Regions from separate parts of the Paenibacillus mucilaginosus 3016 genome, predicted to be linked through region 2. Evidence: a T-box and tRNA genes for the amino acid it is inferred to sense, from the RefSeq annotation. Region 2 holds a T-box; the other holds one or more tRNA genes.

Region 1 (6,008 bases), 110 kb from region 2:
CGTATGAAGCAGGGTGTCCTTCAGCTTGAGGCCCACCACTTTCTCATAAAACTCGACGGAGGTATCCATATCTTTGACCATAATGCCGATGTGCTCAATTCGGGTGCGTGCCACTTCGCCAGCTCTCCTCTCATATCCCTTGGTTTTCACCGTATTATACCATACCCGGCCTTGGCTCGGCTTCCTTCCGAGGATGCTGTCGTTCGCCTGAGCTTCCTCCCGGCTTGCCGTCAATGAGCCTTTAGGGCAGGATGCTTCTGGGCACCCCGCCGCTGTTGCAGGCATATAGTGGTAGAAAAACCAACAGCGATTCCCTAGGGAAATCGCCCTGAAAGGATGCGGCTGCTCCATGAACCGTAATGCGATACTTCGAGCTCTTGCTCCATCGGAGGCCGGATACGGCGCCTCCCCCTCTTCTCCTGTTCCCGGGCCCGCCAACGAAGCTCATACCCTCCAGCAGCTCCTTCAGCATGGCATAGACCCGGTCAGTGCCTCACGGATCGTGGAATCCTGGGAGGCCGGCGAGCTGTTTCCGCCGTACCAGAGCGGGTCGGTGTTCCATCTCTGGGGCAAGTACCTCGTATAACCGGCCTTCAGCTGTCATTGCGGGCCCGCAGCAGCTGCCGGATATGCTTCACCCGGGATTCCGCCCGGACGGAGCGGTTCGAGCCCACCTGAACCATGGAGGAGGAGGAGACGGCGGTTATCCGAACCCGGTCCACCTCGATCCGGGCACAGGTCTGTCTTGCGGTCAGGCTTACGGGCTGCTCTTCGGAAGGCAGCGGAATCGGCATAACGAACAAGGGAAAGTCTTCAAACTTTCCCTCATTCCCGTAATAACGAGGGATTTCCCGCTGCACGGCCAAAGCCAGTGAGACCGGTGCAAAATCGACCAGATCCCCTATCAGCAGCGTGGACGCATAGCCTATATCAATGACCCGGATGCTTCCGACGACGGAGGTCCTTATCCCGCTGCTCACTCGGGCTCCTCCGGGTTTAAGGGCTCCAGCGGACCGATAATCAGCGACTCAGGCGGTGTATCGAACACGCTGGAGAGGCGGATAAGGTTCGCATCACCGATCAAGAACAGGGAAGCACTCGCTACCCCTGTAATATGTACGTTGCCCACATGCAGCCCTTTGTTGTCCACGAACAGATTCATGTCCCACCCTCTCCCTTCAGATCAGCTTGCTTCTTCACAAAATACTGCTGCATCCCCCTGCGGACGTCTTCGATCACCCGGGTTTCGACCCACTTCTCCTGCTCCTCCGAAAGCTCGGGCTGTTCTGGATCCCCTGCGGATTTCAGATAATGATCAATCCTTGGCCCCACCTGGTTCTGGAGATCACCGATCATCATATTGTGAAAATCCTTGCCAAACTCCACGCCGTATTGGCGCTCGAGCTCACTGAGCTCAGCCGGACAGGACCGTTCCAGATAATCGAAAACGTTCTTCTGGATACGTGAGAAGGACTCGGACTTTGAGGTATTCGTGCGGATCGTCTCCCCGCCCGCGGTGGCATCCTCCAGGGAAGCCGCGCCAAGACCCGCGGGAGAGAGTCCCACATTCAGCGTTCCTTCGAGCGTATCCACCTTAAGCTGATCAAAATTGTATTCGATTTTCTCGATGGTAATCCCCTTCTGTTTCTTCAGCGTCTCCACTTCCTGTGCCAAGGATTCCACCCGCATCTCCAGCCAGCGGATTCGGTCCGTCTGCCAAGCCAGGTATTCGTTCAGCTTTCGGAAGTACGACTCGGGAGTCATGAGGTTCATCGATTATTCCTCCGTTTCACCTGGGTGATGGCAGCGGAACCAAAGGCAGGGGAGATTGTTCCTCCCCGCTTGCCCCCCCTTCAAAGCCCGGAGCCGGCCCGGTGAATCCGCCCGTATTGTATAAATTGGACAGCGATCGGATGGTGCCCGCCGTTCCAATCTGCAGAACGGATGAATTGGACACGGACCCTATTTTCAATTGGTGGATCACGATCTGTTGATGGATCACCAGCTGCACGACTCACACCACCGCCTTATCTGCCGACGTGATCGTAGAATCGGCGAAGTCCGCGTCATAGGTATTGGTTGTGCTGACCATATTATAAATCCGCAGTCCGTCGCCCGTATTGAATGAGCCTGCTCCGGCAAAGGTTTTGGCCGCAGAGTTCGGCGCGATTTGGATCGAGTCGCCAATATGCACTACGGAGCCTGTACCGACGTTGACAATCTTGATTGCACCTACGACTGCCGGCATGAGCAACACCCTATCCGTTATTGGATTTGATACAGTATATGATTCTGTGCCTTCAAGTATGTTTTTGGCGGGGGAGCGCTCCGCAGGCAATCATGCTTTGGTGCGCGGGGTCATATACTTGAAGCAGCGAGGAGTTGATGACATATGGAGGGTCCGAACCCCAATCCGTTCGAGATGAATTGGAAGCAGTTCGAGCAGTTCTTTGGCGGCAGGATGCCGTTTGCCGGCCAGGCCGGCATGCCGGAGGCCGGTGAAGGGATGGCCTGGGTGGAGAATTACGTGAAGGACGTGCTGCGTCAGGCGATACCCGCTGCGGAGGCGCCGTCCATCAAGCATCATTTTCACTCCGAAATCTTCGATACCCATAAGAGCGTTATCGTCAAAGTGCATATTCCCGACCGGGCCCAGGCACGCCAGCTGCGTCTCCTGCTCAGTGTCAGCCAGGTGCGGCTGGAGAACCTCCCGGATGATAATACGCAGACGATCCGCCTCACCTCGCCCATCGTCCCGGGAAGCTGCAAAGCCGTCTACCGCCAAGGTGTCCTGCAGCTGCATCTTCGCAAACAGGCCGCCGACCATCTGTTTCATGAGATCGATATCCGCTTTTCCTGAAGAGCTCCGGCTGCCGTGCAGTAACCTTTGAATAAAAAAACGCGCACCGTCCGTCTCATCCGTATAGATGAGCGCCAGTGCGCGCACGTTCCCGAATCATCGGAAGGCCGAAGCCTCCGGCTAATTGTTCGCCGTGTTGTTCGAATCAGCGATATCGGGATCCAGGGTGTTGGTGAAGCTTACCAGGGTAAAGGTCGCACTGAAATCGCCGGTATTGCCGCCGCCGGCGCCTGAGGCGCTCTTGGAAGTGCTCTTCGGGGTAATCTGCAGCACGTCGCCGAAGACCAGCTCCCCGTCGTTGCCCGTAATCTTGATCGGTGCCAGAATAATGGAAGGCATAGGGCTTCCTCCTCTGCTTGTAGTGATAAAGTATATGCGAGCGCCCACGAAAAACAACCGTCCATCCTGGCAAAATGAAAAAGGGTTTATCTCCCACGTCCGAAGACGAAATGGAGATAAACCCTATAGTGTCAAAAGCATCTGCCGAAGACCGGGATCGAACCGGTACGGTGGTCACCCACCGCAGGATTTTAAGTCCTGTGCGTCTGCCAATTCCGCCACTCCGGCATGAGAGTGGTGGGCCCTGAGGGACTCGAACCCCCGACCAATCGGTTATGAGCCGACCGCTCTAACCAACTGAGCTAAGGGCCCACAATGGAAGCAGGATGTTTGGTTGCGGGGGCAGGATTTGAACCTGCGGCCTTCGGGTTATGAGCCCGACGAGCTACCGGGCTGCTCCACCCCGCGCCAGTTAGAGATCCAATGCTTTATGGCGACAAAAATAAATATACACCATGCCAAACACAGGAGTCAAGTATAAATTTATACCGTATACCGGACGCCGAAACGCCCTTTGCGCGAACGGAATACCTGCACCTCGGTCGGGCATTCGTATCCATAAATCCACCAGTCCTCTTCCATCCGCTTGGCCAGACAGCCTGCCTGAAACTTGCTGTCGTATAATTTTACCCAATAGATCCAATTCATCGGTTCACGCTCCGCTTGCCAGCCGTTGATGATTTCCTTCCCTTATCATAACCAAAAAGAAGCTTCCTTATTTGGGAGAGAAGCTTCTTCTTGTGCACGGTGTATGAATGAAACCCGGAGCAAGCAGCGGTCAGCTTGCATTCTCCTCCGGTTTGGCGATGTAGGTCACGACACTTTCCTTCTCTTCGAGATCCCGCTGGTGGTGTGCGATACGGGACGAAGCTGAAGAAGCGATGGCGGCGACGAGGTCATCAAGGAACGTATGCACCTGCTTGCCGTTCTTCGTATCCAGCCGCTTAATGATGCCGATCTTATGCTTGTCTAAGTGGCCGAAGGTCGTGACGGCAATGCTCCCGTAGCCGAATACCGAGCCGAGGGCGAGCGTTTCGTCGCACCCGAAGAGGCCTTCATCCGACTCGATGATCGACTGGATCGGTTCCGACAGCAGCCCCTTCTCGGTCAGCATGTCGAGCTCGATCCCGACCAGAATCGCATGCTGGAGCTCGCGCTTCTTCAGCACCGCGTGCACGGAACTCACGCAGTCCTCTAAAGTCAGATGGGGCTGGTAAGGCAGCTGCATTTCCCGAACGATCTCGGCGATATCTTCTATGGTAACCCCGCGCTCTTCCAGTTTCTGATAAACGGCGGTTTTGACTTCGACGCTGTGAACCTGACGCTTCATGGAGATCGCCCCTTTTACCGGAATGCGTTCATTATAACATACAATGATAGCGCTTGCATTAGGCTCGTGCAGGGAAAAGGGACATCTTTTTCCACGGAAGGTTTTTCCCTTGGAATGCTTGCCCAGCAGGCGTTATAATGAATAAAAGGAGGGAATCCCATGTTCTATGGTATCGCCGTATTTCCGTCTCAAGAAATAGCCGAGATCGCAGCGCCGCTGCGCAAACGATATGATCCCCGCGACTTTCTGATCCGTCCGCATCTCACGGTGTACGAGAAGCAGGAGTGGACGCACGAGCAGCTGAATGACGCCATAGCCGTTCTCCATTCCATCGCAGGCGCCTGGAAGCCGTTCCCGCTTCACTTTAACCGGTTCTCCAGCTTCTATCCTGCCAGCAATGTCATCTATATGGCCCTCTCCGATCCGGAACCGATGCGCCGCCTGCATGAAGCCATCGCCCAAGGTCTCCCGCGGCCCGTACCGAAGACTTACACGTATACGCCGCATCTGACGGTCGCTCAGGAGCTTGGTGACGACGAGCTCCACGATGTCCTGTCGAGCCTGAAGAATCAGACGCTGGACCTGCAGTGCACGGTTGACCGGTTCACCCTGCTGCGTCAGGAGCAGAACGGCGTCTGGAAGACGATCAGCGAGTTTGTGCTCTCATAGATTTATACCTAAAGAATCCGCCCTGCGAGGGGCGGATTTTTTCTGTTCCTGATCCTTAAGGAGTTTGGGCGCTTGGCCAGGAACGGACGGCAAAAAGCCGGCCTCTTGGACCGGCTGATCTGCGGTATAAGTAAAGATAATAGTGCAAGAGACAGATTCTACTGTTTGAATGTGCCTACGAGTCGTTTCGCCACTGCGCCATTTTCAGTTGTGAAAGTTTCATATACTTTGATCATAAGCGGGAAACTTCCTTGTGTATTCGTACCACCAAAGGTAAGCTTGTTCTCCCCAGGCAGCAGTCGCCCTTCTCCGATGAAAGGTTTGGTTGCCGTACCTATGAAACTGCCCAAACCATCGTAGAGCTCGAAAAGGAGTCCCGTGGAGCTGGCATCAAGCTGCACCAGATCCTGACGCTTTAGCTCTACAAAAGGTCTTGCACTATAAACGTAACCCTCCGCACTATACGCATAGGAGAGATTTAGGATTTTGAGGGTTACCTCGTACGGATAAGCGACAATGGTTTGATTGAGATCACCCGACGGCTGCAGCGGTACCTTGTATGCCGCGATGGTTGTCTTGTAAGGTGCAGCCAGCTTCGGATCCTGTACTTTCACTCCTAGATCCGTACCAGGCTCCGATAATGGAACCGAATAAGAGTAGTTGATCATGATAGCCGATTTCGGAAGAATCTGCGCGGTAGAGATCTTCTGTCTCGCCCCGGTGTACTCATAGCCGTCGCTGCTTACGAGATCTGCTTGGAAAGTCGGCACCGCCACCGGCTTATCACTCTTGTTGTACAGCTTGAACTTG
Region 2 (6,008 bases):
CTCCGGATGCACGACAACCGCCGAGACGATGAACAGCAGGTCCAGCCGCTCGAAGCCGCCAAGGAAGGAAGCCACTTCCGCGCTTGGGTAGAGATGGACAGCCGCGCTGAGCGAGTTGCCGATCAGCTTCTCCTTACGCGCCTCCTCGAGGGCCTTCAGCACATCGTCGCGGATGATTCCGAACTGCTCCCACTTGCGCTCCAGCGCTTCGTCGAAGAGGGAGGCGTCCGCTTCCGGCATGTAGGCCAGCTGTACGCTCGGCAGGTCCGCTCCCGGGATGTACTTCCATACCTCGTCCGACGTATGCGGGAGGATCGGCGCAATCAGTTTAGTTATTACCGTGAGCGCTTCGTATAATACCGTCTGCGCGGCGCGGCGCGCCGGGTCCTGCGGCAGGGAGGCATACAGCCGGTCCTTCAGGATGTCGAGGTAGAAGGCGCTCATCTCGACCGCGCAGAAGTGGTGAACGGCCTGGTATACCACGTGGAACTCATAGTTCTCATACGCCGCGACCACACGCTCGATCAGCCGGTTCAGCCGGAGCATCGCATAGCGGTCGAGCTCGCTCATCTCCCGGACGGAGACGCGGTCTGCCGCAGGGCTAAAGTCCGAGAGGTTTCCGAGCAGGAAGCGCAGCGTGTTGCGGATCTTCCGGTAGCCCTCCGACGTCTGGTTCAGGATGTTATCGGAGATGCGCACATCCGATTGGTAGTCCGTCGAGGATACCCACAGGCGGAGAATGTCCGCTCCGAGCTTGTTGCACACCTGGTTCGGATCGACCGTGTTGCCGAGCGACTTGGACATCTTGCGGCCCTCGCCGTCGAGGGTAAACCCGTGGCTCAGGATTCCCTTGTAAGGGGACTGCCCCTTCACGGCAACGCCGGTGATCAGCGAGGAGTTGTACCATCCGCGGTATTGGTCCGAACCTTCCAGATACAGGTCGGCCGGCCACTGGAGCTCTTCGCGCGCTTCCAGCACAGCCATGTGGCTCGAACCGGAGTCGAACCATACGTCCATGATGTCCGTCTCCTTACGGAAATGGTCATGTCCGCACTTGGCGCACGCCGTACCTGCCGGCAGCAGCTCCTTCTCTTCGCGCAAGAACCAGGCGTTCGAGCCTTCTTCTTCGAAGATCTTCGCCACGTGCTCGATCGTCGCCTCGTTCACCAGCGGCTCGTTGCAGCTGCGGCAGTAGAAGATCGGGATCGGCAGCCCCAGGCGCGCTGGCGGGAGATGCACCAGTCGCCGCGCTCTGCGATCATGTTGTGCAGACGGATCTCGCCCCACTCTGGCGTCCAGTTGATCTTCTTGATCTCATCGAGCATCTCGCTGCGGAACTTGTCAATCGAAGCGAACCACTGCTCCGTTGCCCGGAAGATGACCGGCTTCTTCGTCCTCCAGTCATGCGGATACTGGTGCTGAATCGTCGCCTGGTGAAGCAGATGCGCCGATTCCTGAAGCTTCTCGATGACCGCCTTGCTGGCCTTGTCGTAGAACAGGCCTTCGAAGCCCGGCGCTTCGGACGTCATATGCCCCTGGTCGTCGACAGGGCAGAGCACGCCGAGGTTGTAGCGCTGGCCGATGACGAAGTCGTCTTCACCATGGCCCGGCGCCGTGTGTACGCAGCCCGTACCGGCTTCAAGCGTAACGTGCTCTCCGGTCATGACAAGCGACGTACGGTCATAGAACGGATGCTTGCAGAGCACAAGCTCCAGCTCGCTGCCCTTATGGGTTGCGAGAACCTTGACGTCGGTCCAGCCGATCTCCTTCGCAGCCGCTTCGAGCAGGCCCTGTGCCAGCACGAACTTGCGTCCGCCGGTCTCGACGGTGACATAGTCGAAGTCCGGATGCAGCGAGATGCCGAGGTTCGCAGGCAGCGTCCAAGGCGTCGTCGTCCAGATGACGATGGCCGCGTCCTGCGGCAGCTTGCCTTTGCCGTCCGCCACGTCGAAGGCGACATAGATCGAAGAGGACGTCTTGTCCTTGTACTCGATCTCGGCTTCGGCCAGGGCGCTCTCCGAGGAAGGGGACCAATAGACCGGCTTCAGGCCTTTATAGATATAGCCCTTGTTGACCATCCCGCCGAAGAGGCGGATCTGCTGGGCCTCATACTTTGGCTGGAGCGTGATGTAAGGGTTGTTCCAGTCGCCGCGGATGCCGAGGCGCTTGAACTGGGTCTTCTGCTTCTCCACCCACTCGAGGGCATAAGCCTTACAGTAGTCGCGGAATTCCGAGACGCTCATCTTCTTGCGGTCGACCTTTCCGCCGTTGGCGATCGCCTGCTCGATCGGCAGACCGTGCGTATCCCAGCCCGGCACGTAAGGCGCGTCATAGCCCTGCATCGTCTTGAAGCGGACGATGATATCCTTGAGGATTTTGTTCAGCGCATGGCCGATATGAATGTCCCCGTTCGCGTACGGAGGACCGTCGTGCAGAATGAACTTCGGTTTGCCCTTGCGGCTCTTCTGGACCTGACGGTAAATGTCCGTCTCTTCCCAGTGCTGCTGCATCTTCGGCTCCGCCTGCGGAAGGTTCCCCCTCATCGGGAACTCCGTCTGCAGCAGATTCAATGTTTTGCCATAATCCATCTTGCTCTCCACTCCTTCAACTTGTCCGTGTCGGCTTCACCCGCTGCCCGGCAGGCAGCAAAAAAAGACTCCGTCATCCCATAGGGACGAGAAGTCTCGCGGTACCACCCTGATTAAGAACTCCATGGCCGCCATTCACGCATACCTGCGCAGGGCGAACAGGAGTGTCTTCACTCATTGATCGATAACGGGATCGGCCGATACTCTTTACTGGTTGCTTTCAAGAGATGCTCCCGGGGGATCTTCTTCCGGTGCCGAAGTCCGGGCTTCCACCATTCCCCGGCTCGCTGGCTTCGGTCAGAACACGGAATACTCGTCCCGGTCATCGCTTTCGCTCATGTTAACTTTATATGGAGTATAGCCGATAGCAGGTCCGCCGTCAACTTTGGGGCGGGAACAGCGGCTTCGCGGTCCTTGGTCCTCCGGTTCCCGGTGCCTGGGCACCGGGGTGCTTCCCCCTGACGGCCTTACGGCTGCTCGACTTCCGTACGTTCCAGCGAGCTCCAGTCTTCCTTGCTCAGCAGCTCCAGCTGCGCTTCAATCAGCGTGCGGAAGCGGGTACGGTAGATCGACGCCTGCTTCTTCAGCTCTTCGATCTCCATGGAGATTTTGCGCGACTTCGACAGCGACTCATTGATGATGCGGTCCGCATTCTTCTCCGCTTCCTTGATGATGAGCTGCGCTTCTTTCTTCGAATTGTGCTTGACCTCGTCCGCCGCTTCCTGCGCTACGATAATCGTCTTGCTCAGCGTTTCTTCTATATTGGCAAAGTGGTCGAGTCGTTCCTGAATGGTCAGCAGCTGGTTCTGCAGCTCTTTATTTTCACGGATCAGGGCCTCGTAATCCTTGATCACCTGGTCGAGAAATTCGTTGACTTCGTCTTCATCGTACCCGCGAAAGGACCGGCTGAATTCCTTGTTATGTATATCGAGCGGTGTTAAAGCCATCGGTGCACCTCCTGCAAATTTAGCGAAACCAACTTTGTTACTTCGGTATATTCGACACCATCCCAATTTTTCCTGCACTTCGGACCAAAATTTCCCGTAGAATGCGGAAAATCGATGGTTTCAGACGGAATCCGCCCGTTTTTCGGCCTGCCTTCTCCGCCGTTACCTGTGCGACTTACCCCGCTCCTTGCCCGGACAGCAGAAAAAATCGGCAGTCACGAGTACTTGCCGATTTTGACACGGGTTCTTCCCTTTTTGGTGACGCCTTCGATTTCAAGCACCTTGAACCGGCCCGCTCCCTGGAGAGAGACCACATCGCCTTCGCGCAGCGGCTTGCTCGGGTCCTCCTCCTGCTTCCAGTTGACCTTGCAGCGTCCCGCCTTGATCGGCACGAGCACCTTGGCCCGGCTCAGACGGTACACGTCGCTGACGATCCCGTCGAGGCGCAGGGACGCCACGGAGAGCTGAAGCTCCTCGAGCTTCACCTCGGTGAACTGCAGACGCTCGAGCGGCAGCACCTCGGTCATGACATGCACCCGGTGCACCTGGCTCAGGTTGAGCCGGAAGTAGTCCGCAATCTCGGAGGCCACGAGGATGTGGCAGCCGTCCGGCCGCACATGGATGTCGCCTACCTTCTCCCGCTTGATGCCGAGGCTGAGAATCGCGCCCATGTAATCCCCATGGTCGAGATCTTCGAGCTTCTCATCCGGAGAGGTGATCGACAGCAGCGTAATCCCCGGGTCTTCCGATTCCAGCACGCGGTAGTCCGGCGCCACCCAGGCCCGCCGGCGTTCGGCGGAGGGATGGCCGCCGTTCAGCAGAAGCTGCACATCCATGCTGCGGTTGACCAGGGTCGTAAGAATGAAGGCCTGCCGCGGGTCCAGGAAGTCGGTCAGCTTGGCTTCGTGCTGCTCTGCACGGGCCACCCATTCGGCCGCCTTGTCGACGAAACGGTGCTCGTCGGGATGAAAATGCGAGTAGATCTGATCGGTTGACATGGCTGGCTCCGTTCGCTAGACCAGGTAGCTTACGATCGCGATAATCCCTTGGCCCACGAACTGCAGGGCGATCAGGGCGACGATCGGCGAGATGTCGATCATGCCGCCGAGCGGCGGGATAATGCGGCGGAAGATGCCGAGATACGGCTCGCACAGCTTGCCGAGGAACTCACCGATAAAGCTTTCCCGGGCATTCGGCAGCCAGGACAAAAGCACATACGCGATGAGCAGATATTGATAGATTTGAATCAGGGTAGCTACATAGCCGACGATGTTGAAATTCAAGGAGTTCACCTCTCTAAGTATATGCGTTATCCTTCGTGGTTCAAGATCTCCGAGATCGAGCCGTGAATCTCCACCGTATCCGGCGTGCATAAGAAAATGTTCGGCCCGATCTTCGTAGATCGACCCGTTCAGCGCGTAAACGGTTCCGCTGATGAAATCGACGATCCGTGTCGCCTGATCGGAGCGGATCCGCTGCAGATTCACGACGACCGGACGGCGGGAGCGCAGGTGATCGGCAATCTCCTGCGTTTCCTCATAGGAACGCGGCTCGTGAAGGATCACGCGGACATTCTTCTGGGAATGGATCGAAACGATATTCCCCTTACTGCTTTTACGCGGCTCCTGCACCGGCGTTTCAACTTCTTCCTGGGCCTCCACGACGCGCTCGCGCTCCACGATCTCCTCTTCTTCCTGCAGGCCCAAAAAGTTCATGAATTTATTCATCACACCCATATCCTTTCCTCCTTCGCTAGCGGCTCTCCGGCGCTTATTCCTTACCCACCAGGACGGTTCCGAGACGCACCCACGTGGCGCCTTCTTCAATGGCAATCTCAAAATCATTCGACATGCCCATGGAGAGGCCGTGCACTTCGTAATCCAGCAGCCCCGATCCGTTCAGACGGTCCCGCCACTCCCGCAGCCCGCGGAATACGGGACGGGTCTCTTCCGGCTCCGCTTCATAGGGAGCCATCGTCATCAGACCCTCGATGCGGATATGCGGGCAGCTGCGCAGCTCGCTTACAAAATCCATGAGCGCTTCCGGCTCCATGCCGTACTTGGATTCTTCGCCGGAGATGTTCAGCTGGAGGAAGCAGGGCACGGTGATGCCGAGCCCGGCCGCTTTCTTCTCGATCTCCTTCGCAAGCGACAGCCTGTCCAGCGAATGAATATAGTGAAACCGGCCGACGACTTCCTTCACTTTGTTCGTCTGGAGATGGCCGATAAAATGCCAGATCGCCCGGCTTCCGAAGGCCTCCCACTTCGCCGCCGCATCCTGCCAGCGGTTCTCCCCGATCTGGGTGAGCCCCTGGTCCAGGGCGGCGCCGGTGGTCTCCATCGACACATATTTGGTTACCGCAATGACCCCGACCTCATCGGGACGGCGTCCCGCCCGCGCGCAGGCGGCTGCGATCCGGTCATTGACGTGCTGTATGCGTTCCTGCAAATTCGTGTTCACTTGTGCTGCGTCC

What was found. The T-box of region 2 lies ahead of ileS (isoleucine--tRNA ligase). A T-box ahead of a tRNA ligase gene usually reads a tRNA of that ligase, here a tRNA-Ile.
Region 1: it encodes a tRNA-Ile, which carries the amino acid that the T-box ahead of ileS (isoleucine--tRNA ligase) is inferred to sense. The anticodon was not compared.

What each region holds. Positions count from the first base shown of each region.
Region 1 covers NC_016935.1:6,387,932-6,393,939, forward strand. The annotation lists gene PM3016_RS26220 (VOC family protein) at 1-114, opposite strand, end outside; gene PM3016_RS26225 (hypothetical protein) at 350-586, shown strand; gene PM3016_RS26230 (spore germination protein GerPE) at 594-980, opposite strand; gene PM3016_RS26235 (germination protein GerPD) at 977-1,162, opposite strand; gene PM3016_RS26240 (spore germination protein GerPC) at 1,159-1,773, opposite strand; gene PM3016_RS37585 (spore germination protein GerPB) at 1,790-2,011, opposite strand; gene PM3016_RS26245 (spore germination protein) at 2,015-2,248, opposite strand; gene PM3016_RS26250 (hypothetical protein) at 2,393-2,860, shown strand; gene PM3016_RS26255 (spore germination protein) at 2,981-3,199, opposite strand; tRNA gene PM3016_RS26260 (tRNA-Leu) at 3,342-3,427, opposite strand; tRNA gene PM3016_RS26265 (tRNA-Ile) at 3,435-3,511, opposite strand; tRNA gene PM3016_RS26270 (tRNA-Met) at 3,531-3,607, opposite strand; gene PM3016_RS38850 (hypothetical protein) at 3,683-3,847, opposite strand; gene PM3016_RS26275 (phosphatidylglycerophosphatase A family protein) at 3,978-4,529, opposite strand; gene PM3016_RS26280 (2'-5' RNA ligase family protein) at 4,689-5,198, shown strand; gene PM3016_RS26285 (hypothetical protein) at 5,357-6,008, opposite strand, start outside.
Region 2 covers NC_016935.1:6,499,123-6,505,130, forward strand. The annotation lists partial or broken gene ileS (isoleucine--tRNA ligase) at 1-2,588, opposite strand, end outside; T-box leader at 2,668-2,923, opposite strand; gene PM3016_RS26830 (DivIVA domain-containing protein) at 3,056-3,535, opposite strand; gene PM3016_RS26835 (YlmH family RNA-binding protein) at 3,751-4,533, opposite strand; gene PM3016_RS26840 (YggT family protein) at 4,549-4,818, opposite strand; partial or broken gene PM3016_RS26845 (cell division protein SepF) at 4,845-5,271, opposite strand; gene PM3016_RS26850 (YggS family pyridoxal phosphate-dependent enzyme) at 5,306-5,995, opposite strand.